DNA from 2 places in the Peribacillus sp. FW305-BF15 genome. Region 1 is predicted to be linked to the other one. Evidence: riboswitches for the same ligand, from Rfam matches in the RefSeq annotation. Region 1 holds a riboswitch; the other holds the start of a gene.
The links. A riboswitch is a leader RNA that binds a small molecule or an ion and turns the genes downstream of it on or off. The one in region 1 is predicted to bind FMN.
Positions count from the first base shown of each region.

Region 2: another riboswitch for FMN. It lies ahead of ribE (riboflavin synthase); the one in region 1 lies ahead of AC3WLU_RS11370 (ECF transporter S component).

Region 1 is NZ_JBYSYV010000009.1:57,779-63,814, forward strand. Features, by position in the region: gene AC3WLU_RS11350 (ATP-binding protein) at 1-266, shown strand, start outside; gene sigX (RNA polymerase sigma factor SigX) at 483-1,043, shown strand; gene AC3WLU_RS11360 (RsiX family anti-sigma factor) at 1,009-2,238, shown strand; gene serA (phosphoglycerate dehydrogenase) at 2,286-3,860, opposite strand; FMN riboswitch at 4,181-4,317, shown strand; gene AC3WLU_RS11370 (ECF transporter S component) at 4,482-5,063, shown strand; gene AC3WLU_RS11375 (ferredoxin) at 5,178-5,426, opposite strand; gene AC3WLU_RS11380 (YpbB family protein) at 5,717-6,036, shown strand, end outside.
Region 2 is NZ_JBYSYV010000022.1:43,348-49,383, forward strand. Features, by position in the region: gene ribH (6,7-dimethyl-8-ribityllumazine synthase) at 116-586, opposite strand; partial or broken gene ribB (3,4-dihydroxy-2-butanone-4-phosphate synthase) at 664-1,302, opposite strand; gene ribE (riboflavin synthase) at 1,321-1,959, opposite strand; FMN riboswitch at 2,106-2,237, opposite strand; gene AC3WLU_RS20575 (TspO/MBR family protein) at 2,440-3,177, shown strand; gene megL (methionine gamma-lyase) at 3,174-4,349, opposite strand; gene AC3WLU_RS20585 (DEAD/DEAH box helicase) at 4,576-5,712, opposite strand; gene AC3WLU_RS20590 (ATP-binding protein) at 5,760-6,036, opposite strand, start outside.

The DNA.
Region 1 (6,036 bases):
AGAGGACAAGTGATCGAAGGGGACTGATCATTGATGTGAGGGACTCTGGATCTGGAATTCCCGAAGAGGATCTGCCTTTTGTATTCGAGAGGTTTTATAAAGCGGATAAAGCAAGGACCCGCGGCCGTTCGGGTACCGGATTGGGTTTGGCAATCGTAAAAAATATAATCAATGCCCATGATGGCTACATTTCGGTAAACAGTTTACCTAATAAAGGGACGACATTCAGTATCATTTTGCCTCGAATTATGGAAAACGCTGAATGAATGACAGGTGGATCGCCAGATAATCTTGTTTCATAAAGAACTGCGAAGACAAAGGCAATTGGATTTCTTTCCAACTTGTCTTTGTTTTTTTAGGACACAAAATAAGAAGTACCTGATATGTGGAAATTAACGGAATTTTATAATAAGTTTAAAGCCGAAGTATGTAACTTTTGTTTAGGATTGACGACTATATTTATGAACGGATGTGGGGAAATGATGGATTCCGTTTTCCACGATCTTTATGAAAAATATCATCAGGAAATATATCAATTCATTTTTTATATGACTAAAAATCGAGAAACCGCCGAAGACCTTGTTCAGGAGGTCTATATCCGGGTGATGAAGGCCTATGAACGCTTCGAAGGAAAAAGCAGTGAAAAAACGTGGATGTATTCGATTGCCAGAAATGTGACGATTGATCACTTTCGGAAACAAAAAGGTTGGAAAGACAAAATCTTTCCTAATTTTGATTGGGATAGGCAATTGCTGAAAGATGAAGAACCCATTCCCGAGGAAGTGGCTATCAAGAACGATGAAATCCAAGATATTTACCAATGCTTAAACCGGTGTACCACGAATCAAAGATCCGTGATCATTTTACGATATATTCAGGGATTGTCCATTACGGAAACTTCTGAAGTATTGAATTGGAGTGAAAGTAAGGTAAAAACGACCCAACACCGAGCTTTGAAGGCCATTAAAAAGTTGATGGAAGATTTATCAGGAAAGGAGGGCCACCGCATTGAGGAGATCCCGTTGGAAAGAAAGCGAAATTGAAGACATGCTGCGCGAGCTTCCGACATTAAAAGATGACCGGACCAAGGCAGAGGTGTATGCGAGAATACATGATAAAAAGAAAAAGAAGAAGAAACACTGGATACCTCTGTTCGCGGGTGTTGCCTCCTTATTCTTAATGGTTGTTTTGGCATCATCGTTCATTATTGAAAAAAAAGGAACGACAAGTCGAGAAGACAGCGGCAGCAGTGGGAAATTATCTCTATCTGAAAGTAAGGAAATGGCAGATCTTGAACGGAAGGATTCAAGTAACCAAGAAAAGTCCTCAGAAGATAAACAGGAAGCTCAAGAGTTTTCGAGTAACCAAGCGAAAACCGAATCCAAAGACAAGTTTTCAGAAATGGAACCGCGAAAAGGGGAAAAGGAAAAAACATTTGAACAAGCGATCTACCAGGATGACCTTAAAAATGCCTCGATCATTACGATGGGTGTCCCGGATGATCAAATGAATTTCATCGTTCCCATTTCAATTAAACTTAAACATCATGATGAAAGTGATACACTGAATCAGTTAGTTAATCAAATGTCCGATATTGATGAAGCGCAATATGGGCTATCTGACTATTTTCCGCTTGACATTAAGATTAGCCAAGGAAACGATATAAACACTGCCCATATCGATTTTCCAGAAAAAAGCCGACTGTTGGCTGAAGATACACTTTTTCTCCATTTGATGGAAGAAACGCTTTCCTATAACAATATAGAGAAAATGACATTTTCCACAGAAGGTAAGCAAGGTGCCAGGTTTGCCCATGCGGGATATTTAAAGGAGGTGGATATACCTCATCAAAAAAAACGCACATACCTTCTTTATCAAAGGGATGAGTCCTCTCCAAGTTTCCTTGTTCCAAGCAATATGGGTTATCGGGACTTTGAGGAGGCGCTTCAAGCCGGAAAAGGGGAGGCGGACATCGAGGGAATTTCACCTGCAATCCCCCATGACCTGAAATGGGAAAGGATAAGCACTAATGGAAATCTTGTGACTATTCACCTATCAGATCAAGCCGTTATTGAAAATAGTGAGGAAACCCTTCAAGCTTTAGAAGCCATACTCTTCATAGCTAAGGATTTTGGTTTTGAAAAAGTGAAGTTTGAAAATGCTCCTATTGAAGAGGTGGGAAAGCTGAATTTAACTGAAGACATAATGGTGCCCGAAGCACCGAACCAAGTGAATTGAATGCATTAACAGAAAAAAGTGCCCGCGCTGCGGGCACTTTTTTCTTCTTATAATGAAATACGGGCCAAGAACGTAATTTCTTCTGTTTCCATTAAAAACTGTTTCATGTTGTCTTCTAATGGTAAATCGAAGCTCAAAACCATGATGGCTTCACCGCCAGCTTCTTTTCGGCCAACCTGCATGGTGGCGATATTCACTCCGTGATCACCCAGGACCTTACCTACGTTACCGATTACACCGGGTTTATCGGTATGCTGGATATAAAGTAAATTCGATTCTGGGTGAAAGTCGATTTTGAAACCATTCAAACTTACAATTCGAGAACCGTAATTTTCGATATAGGTCCCACTTATTGTTAATTCTCGGTTGTCACCTTTTACTTTAAGGCTGATCAAATTCGAGTAACCTAAAGAGTCCGTAGAGATTTTTTCACCAATGGTTATACCACGCTCTTTTGCGATCAACAAGGCATTCACTTCATTGACTGATGCATCGACTCTTGATCTTAAAAAGCCGGAGATTAAACTTTTTGTAAGAATCGCGGTATCGAAATCCAAAGATTCTCCTGCATATGTAACGGAGATTTCCTGAATTCCTTCATTCATGCACTGGGAAGCAATCGATCCCATTTGCTGAACAAGTTGATGGAATGGCTGTACCTTTTCAAACACTTCTTTAGATATGGCTGGAAGGTTGATTGAGCTTGAGACTGGATTTCCTTCGAAATAGGTCAAAACTTCTTGGGCAACCTGTACGGCGACATTCAATTGGGCTTCTTTCGTGGAAGCGCCTAGATGCGGTGTAGCAATGACGCTGTCCAGTTCCAGCAGTTTATGGCCAAGTGGAGGTTCTTCGACGAAAACGTCCAGTGCCGCCCCTGCAACATGCCCTTGAACTAACATTTCATATAAATCATCTTCGTCTAGAATTCCACCACGGGCGCAGTTCAGTACATAAACCCCTTTTTTACAGGTAAGCAGTTTTTCTTTATTAATTAATCCTCTAGTTTCATTCGTTAGTGGTGTATGAACAGTAATGATGTCTGCTTTAGGAAGCAATTCATCCAATGGCAGGGCCGTTACGGACATTTTCTTTGCACGATCTACAGTCAGGAACGGGTCATAGACAATGACATCCATGCCAAACACTTTAGCACGTTTGGCAATTTCCCCTCCGATGCGTCCAAAGCCAACTATGCCTAATGTTTTTCCACGAAGTTCAGTTCCCGTATAGGAGGAACGTTTCCACTCCCCATTTTTCAATGAAGCATAAGCTTGCGGAATGTGGCGCATTAATGAAGCCATCATCGCGAATGTATGTTCAGCTGTTGAAATGGTGTTGCCGTCAGGTGCATTAACCACGACAATCCCGCGTTTTGTCGCTGCGGGGATGTCTATGTTATCAACACCGACACCAGCGCGAGCTATAATTTTCAACTGCGGCATACGGTTCATTAAATCTTCCGAAACCTTTGTTGCACTTCTCACAAGAATTGCATCGATCTGATCAAGTTCGTTTGCAGCTTCCTCTACGGTCTTCTGAATGAGCTGAATATTGGATGCCTCTGAAAGCGGTCCAAGTCCTTCTGGTTTAATGGCGTCTGCTACTAAAATCCGATACACGTCTAAACACCTTCCTAAGGAAAAAGTTATCTTAAATTTCAGTTAATTTTACAATTGAAATGCTGATAATGTCAATTTGGCATATCTGAATGAAAGCGCTTAAACAAATGATTTTCAACTGATCATCCGTTTAAGGTGGCGATATAAATAGCTTCGCTCCTTTTGCGAAAAATTTTCGAATTGCCATATTGTAAATCCGCTGTTTGTTTTAAGCCGTTCACTGCGACAATCGATATTCATCCTACATGCATCAAATGAGAAAAAATGCTATCAAAAAAAAGGCATTTCAGATATAATGGGAAGTATAAAAAATTTTATAGGTCTATCTTCGGGGCGGGGCGCAATTCCCCACCGGCGGTGATGAAGGAATTTCTACTTCTAAGCCCGCGAGCCTTACAAGGCAGGATTTGGTGTAATTCCAAAGCCGACAGTATAGTCTGGATGGGAGAAGATGGAGGTTCCTTAGTGCGTTTCAACAGTTATTTGCTGAACGTTTGTTTGATGTAACCTTTAATTTATCCCTTTAATTCCATTGGAATTAAAGGGTTTTTATTGAACATCAACATATTTTGGAATCCTAACCTCTTTTTCAGGTAGATCGGAAAAGAAGGAGAGAGAACTATGAAAAAGAACAAAGTGAAAAAAATGGTCTCACTTGCCATGATGGGAAGCATTTCATATTTATTGATGCTTTTAAATTTCCCGTTTCCAGGATTCCCGCCTTTTCTCAATGTTGATTTTAGCGACATACCAGCACTGATGGCGGCATTGATTTTCGGTCCGATGGCTGGAATTCTAGTCGAGTTCATTAAAAACCTATTGGATTTAGTCATGACAGGGACCTTGACTGCTTTGCCTGTGGGGCATATCGCTAACTTTATAGCCGGAATACTGTTTGTCTTGCCGACTTATTATGTATTTCAGAAAATCAATTCAAAAAAAGGAATGACGTTCGCCTTACTTGCGGGAACAGTTTCCATGGCAGTATTCATGAGCGTATTAAACTATTTTGTCTTTTTACCGGCTTATACCTTCTTTATGGGATGGGATGCCATGTCGGCGCCCGAGTCAAGAAAGTTCGTTACGACGGCAATCTTGCCTTTCAACGTGATTAAAGGCGTGCTCATCACATCTGTATTCATGTTGCTGTTCATTAAATTACAGACATGGATCAATAAGCAAACATTATATAAAAATGCTTAACGGCATTGACGATAGAAATGAAAAAACAACCGGATATCCATATCCGGTTGTTTTTTTATGCCTGTTTTTTGGCCAAAAGAAAAAGCCATTCTCGATTGAAAATGGCTTGTAACTTTATTCGAATTTTAGTGCATCTCCGTCAAATGCCTCGTCAGCAACTTTGATGGAATCCGTTGGGCATCCTTCAAATGCATCCATCATGTCGTCTATAAGTACATCTGGAATTTCAACGATACCCTCGTTATCGTCAAGGGTAACAAATGCAATCCCTTCGTCATCATAATCATATATATCTGGTGCAGCTGCTCCGCAAGCTCCACAAGCTATGCATGTTTCTTTATCCACAATAGTAAATTTAGCCATGAATATAACCCCTCCTAAGTTGATTAACAACTGATAATCTTTTTATTTCAGATTATTATCTCTTTCCTATTGTAAGACCGAATGCCAAACTTTTCAATAGAAATTGTATTGATAATAACTATCATGTAGTTGAATGTCAACGAAAAACATCGAAAAAATTAACTTGGTCCTTTCCATGTTTCGTCATTTAGTCACATAATTTCCGTTGTATTCATCAATAATAACGGCGGTTTTTGCAGATTTTTGTTACAATGGGTTTATTGGTTAAATGAAACAAGGATGTGAGTCCCATGAATAATTATCTACAGGCCATCATTCTATATACGATAAAAAAATTTCAAGGTGAGCGCTCCATTTATGCTATATACCATATGCTGCAGGGGAAGAAATCGTCACAAACCATCCAAGATGCCCATTTATTCGGGTTAACGGATATTTTTGGGACAATGCCTCGATTTACCCGTCAGCAATTAAATCAAAACATTGAACATTCACTTAAGCATGACTTAATTAATTTAACGGATAAACCGGATGCATATGAAATTAGTTTGCAAGGTGAACGAATGTTGGACGATTACTTTAAAAATAATCCTTTTCCGGAGTATTTAAA
Region 2 (6,036 bases), on a different contig from region 1:
ACGAACTTTAAAGAATTGCCAGATGGTTGAAGAAAGTTGACTCAATCAGACCACGATCCGGCACATCAAAAAAAAGCCACAGGAATGTCATTCCCTGCGGCTTCCTTATGTGAAATCACTGTTCAATCAATTTTCCAAGGTTGGCCATTTCAATTGCACTAACGGCCGCTTCATAGCCTTTGTTACCTGATTTTGTTCCAGCACGTTCAATGGCTTGTTCAATATTCTCAGTTGTCAGCAAACCGAAGATAACCGGTACACCTGTTTCCAAAGAAACGGAAGCCATGCCTTTAGCTGCTTCATTGCAGACATAATCATAATGTGAAGTAGCACCCCTGATTACCGTTCCAAGACCGATTACCGCATCATATTTACCTGTATTCACAAGTTTCTTAGCAATTAACGGAAGTTCAAAAGCACCCGGGACCCACGCGATGTCAACATCATTCTCATCAACGCCATGACGCTTAAGGCCATCCATTGCCCCTCCTAAAAGCTTGCTTGTGATAAACTCATTAAATCTTCCTACCACGATTCCTACTTTCAATCCTGATCCGATTAATTGCGCTTCAATAGTTTTCCCCATGTCTAATTCCTCCTAATTTTTAAAAACAATAATTTTTTCATGTTAAGATTTCATTCCTTAAAAATCTTTCAAGCTTTCGGGATGTTCATTTCAAGTTCCTGTTTCCCGATTGGATCATTATGTTGAAGATACCGAACCAAATCGGCTATCGTAATGAACTTCAGGTTAAATTTATCAGCGATGACTTCTAAATCGGATACGCGGGCCATCGATCCATCTTCATTCATGATCTCACAAATTACACCGGCTGGAGCGGCACCGCATAACTTCGCCAAGTCCACCGATGCCTCCGTATGTCCTGCCCTTCTTAATACGCCGCCTTCTTTAGCGACTATCGGAAAAGTGTGACCAGGCCTTTGGAAATCTTCTGCGACCGAATCTTCATTAAGAAGCTCAAGGATGGTCAAGGACCGTTCAAAAGCACTGATTCCTGTAGAGGTGCTTTTATGATCGACACTTACCGTAAAAGCAGTGCCATGATGATCGGTATTTTCGCCTACCATAGGATGCAGTTTCAATTTTGCTGCCAGTTGTTCAGTGATGGTCGTACAAATCAAACCACGTCCATGAGTCGCCATGAAATTAATCGTTTCCGGTGTAGCCTTTTCGGCCAACACCACAAAATCCCCTTCATTTTCACGGTCTTCATCATCGGACACGATTACTACCTTGCCAGCCTTCAAATCTTCTATTGCTTCTTCTATTGTATGGAACATCATTACACCGCCCTTTTATTAGAATCCATGCTCTGCCAAAAACTCTAAATTCAGTCCTGGTTTTGGATTGCCATTTTTCATTTGATGTATTATATATTTCCCAATCATGTCGTTTTCGATGTTAACGATATCGCCAGCCGCTTTTTGTCCCAATATGGTGTCCTGATGAGTCAATGGAATCAATGATACCGTCAAAAGGTTCCTTTCGATCCCAAATATCGTCAAGCTTGTTCCATCAATGGCCACGGAACCTTTTGGAATGCAAAAGGCACTAAGCCCTTCTTCCAGTTGGATTACATAATATACGGCATTTTCTTTCCGTTCTTTTTTTATGATCGTTCCGGTTCCGTCGATATGACCTGAAACAAAATGACCGCCAAATCTTCCCTGTGCACTCATGGCTCGTTCGAGATTAACAGGTGATCCCAATTTTAACGTCCGGATCGAGGAAGCTTTGACCGTTTCCGGCATCACGTCGACCGTAAATAAACTTTTCGTGAAGGACGTTACCGTTAAGCAGACCCCGTTGACTGAAATACTATCCCCCAGATGCACATCTTCAAGGATTTTTTCAGAACGAATCGATAACTCCATACTGCTTTTTCCTTTTTTCAAGGAATGTACGGTACCGATATCCTCAATGATTCCCGTAAACATGTTTTTCCCCCTTTTATAAAATATAAAAAACCCCTTAGGATGGCCTAAAGGGTTAGCAGGAGAAATGAGTGAAAAAAATTGTATACCTAAAAAGCCTAATATTTTCATTTTCGAAAAATTAGGCGTACGTATACACTTGGGTTCCACACGTCCTTCTCCCATCCAGACTGTACTGTCGGCTTTGGAATCTCACCAAATCCTGCCTTTTAACAGGCTCGCGGGCTTAGAATTTCTTCATCACCGCCGGTTGGGATTTTCACCCGACCCCGAAGGACTAAAATAATATGAATCTTTGAATATTTTATCACCATAAAGTGAAGATGTAAAATTTCTAACCTTAAATGGTTCAATTGTTACAGGAACTTCCTAACTTTATGTAAAAATGATCCCCCTTAACCCCGATGTGCTCCAAAAAGGTTAGGCAGGCTAAATATGTGGAATAGGATTAGAGAATCAAACTTCATATAAGGAGGAAGCTTAATGCTTATTTCCATCATCAACCTGATTTTCTATCTGTTCGTCGTCACGATGAATTTTTTAGCCAATTTCCTGCCATTGAACGGCCAGACATCAGGAGAGATTTCCGATAAACTTCATGTCGTTTTCACTCCTGCCGGATATGTATTTTCCATATGGGGCTTGATCTATTTCCTGCTCGCCATCTGGGTATTCAGGCAGTTTTTAAGTAAACATCAAAACAGCCCTGCTTATAAGGCATCCTTCCCTTGGTTCGCTTTAAGCTGTGTCTTGAATGGCGCTTGGCTTTTAGCTTGGCACTATGAACACTTTTTGTTATCCGTATTCATCATCATTGCTCTTTTGGCTACTTTAATGGTCATTTATACAAGCATAAAAAAAGTGGAACACACTACTTTCGACCTATTTCCATTTTCCGTCTATACAGGCTGGGTAAGTGTTGCAACGATCGCTGACATTTCTTATTACCTAACCTATATCAAATGGGACGGTTTTGGGGTTTCCAGTTTAACCTGGACGATCGTCCTGCTGATTGCAGCAACAACCCTGGCCTTTGTCTTCGCAGGTAAAAACCGGGATTGGTGCTATCTTCTCGTATTCGTTTGGGCGTTCATAGGCATCGGGATACGAAATAGCTCCGCCTATCCTGTAATCACGGACATTTCTTATATCCTCTCTGCCATCACTTTTATCATATCCATAACCATCTTCATAAAAAGTAGAAGGAATATGGTAGCCTAAAATGCTTGCTGAAGATCTTGCCATACATCCTGCCAAGCTTCTAGGCCAACTGAGAGACGGACCAGCTGGTCACTGATGCCCATTTGTTCCCGTGAATCTTCAGGAACGGCAGAGTGCGTCATGGTAGCGGGATGCTGGATCAATGTTTCGGCATCCCCAAGACTTACGGCAATTTTAATTAGATTCAATTTATTGAGGAATTCCTGTGCATCCTGTTTTGTGCCATGCAATTCGAAAGAGATAAGGCCGCCGCCATGTTTCATCTGTTTTTGCATGATATAATGATCCGGGGAAGCTTCATCACCTGGATAATATACCTTTTTCACCTTTGGATGTTTCTTAAGTTCATGAAAGATTGCCATTGCATTGGCCGAATGACGGTCCATCCTGACGTGCAAGGTCTTTAACCCCCGCAATAGTAGCCAGGCGTCGAATGGTGAAATGATTCCACCGATATCTTTCTGTGTAGTCCCAGCTATATGATTCATGAATTCCTTTTTACCGACGACAAGTCCCGCAACGACATCCCCATGCCCGCAAAGATATTTCGTAGCGCTATGAAGGACGATATCACAGCCATACTCAAGCGGTCTCTGTAGGTAGGGCGTCGAAAATGTATTATCGACTACGACCGTCACATTATATTCCTTCGCAACTTTCACCACCATCTGTAAGTCAATCATTTTCATCGTCGGATTGATCGGGGTTTCTACATAGATGCAGGTCGTTTCCGGCCGGATCATTTTCCTAAGCTGTTCTTCAGTATCCATTTCACAAAAATCATGAGTGATCCGGTATTTATTTTTCATTAGCTGCAGAAGGCCAAATGTACAACCATATACCCCCTGTGAGCAGAGGATGTGATCATCTGTTTTAGTTAACGCAAAAAGTACTGCTGAAACGGCAGCCATGCCTGAACCGAAAGCAAGGCCAGCTTCCCCGCCTTCCAGTGCGGCAATCTTTTCTTCAAGCACTTGTACCGTTGGATTTCCAAGGCGAGAATAAATATATCCATCTTCGATACCGGCAAAACGCCTCTCCCCTTGCTCGGCATTTTCGAAAGTGAATGTTGAGGTTTGGAATAAAGGTGTTGCCAAGCTTCCCAAATGCTTCTTCGAGTCATATCCTTCATGGATGACTGCCGTTTCAAATTGTTTATACTTTCTTGTCATACCGTTTCCCCCTAACCTATGTCTATTGCTATCATATGTCAAAAACCCATATTAAGGAAGCGTTTTCATTCATGATTATCACCCATAAATGAACACTGCATTTAGTAAAAATAAGCTTCATTCTGTTCAGTTGGATCCTGCAAATTGAGCACCTCTTTTAATTTTTAATTCTTACGTGAATTCCAAAAAAAGGGACAGCCGCCATGGCCGTCCCTTTTTTTGCGAATCATTCATCGACTACGATGTTTCCACCATAGAAGGTTACTCTCGTTAATGGTAACCCCAGTTCACGAGCCATTTTTTTCAACTCTCGCTCTTCTCTTTCCGTTACGATTGAAATGACCGTGCCATCTGCACCTGCACGCCCAGTTCTCCCGGATCTATGGATATATTGTTCGATATTGTCAGCCATATCAATGTGAACGACCGCAGTAAGGCCTTTAATATCCAGCCCCCTGGCCGCTACATCCGTTGCTATCAGCATCGGGGATTTTCCGGAACGAAGCTTACGCAGTGCTTTCTCCCTGTCGACTTTATTGGATTCACCGTGAAGCACGCCCATTTCAATACCTTTATAACTCAGCTTTTCATGTAAGACGCTAAGCTCCGCAATATCATTCAGGAAGGCAAGTGCCTTCACATCTTTAAGTCTTGTGATTTTCTCGAGAATCTTGGACTTCTCCCGTCTCTCAACAACAAAGTAAAGATGGTCCACCTTGGATTCCATTTTTTCATTTTTATCGACCTTGATCATTTCGGGTTCATTCATGAATCCCCTGGCCGCTTTTTCCGTTTCCTCTGGCAGGGTTGCTGAAAATACCATGATTTGCCGATCTTTTAGTGTTGTTTTGATAATATTATTGATCGTTCCCATATGTTCTGGAATGATCAATTGGTCACCTTCATCAAGTACTATCGTCTTAACTTCATGCATCTTCAGTTTCTTTTGGGCAATCAATTCGTAAATCCGCCCCGGTGTTCCAGCAATCACCTGTGGACGCTTCTTCAGTTTGTCCAACTGCCTTTTCACATTAGCACCGCCGATGAATGCTGCACCCATTATGCCGCTCCCCTCTGACCAAATGCGAATTTCTTCATTGATCTGCATGACCAGTTCCCGTGATGATGCCAGAATCAAAGCTTGGGGCGATTTTTTTTCAGGATCAATCTTTTCCAGCAATGGCAGTAAATATGCCAATGTTTTTCCTGTACCTGTCGGTGATTCGGCCATGATATCCTTTCCCTCGACAATCACGGGGATCGCTTTCGTTTGTATCGGGGTAAGTTGTCCGAATCCGGACTTTTTCCAGGCTTCTTGTATATATGTTTTTCTATCGTTTATTAATGCAGGTAATTCGCTCATATCGTTCTCCTTTAATATAAAACTTTTCCTATCTTTCATAGTACCATTTATTCTTGTCCAGTAGCCAATGGAATACGAATTGTAACCGTCGTCCCTTTGTTTATCTCACTTTCAAAATCCATTTCCCCGTGAAGGCGATGAACGATTTTCCGGCAAATTGCAAGCCCGATCCCTGAACCTTTTTCCTTCGTCGAGTAAAAAGGTTCACCAATCCGTTCAAGGCGCTCGGGTCCCATTCCCATGCCATTGTCACTCACGCTGACTACAGCATGTCCATCGATGATTTGCAGCGATATATCAATTTCCCCATTATCTTCGATCGCT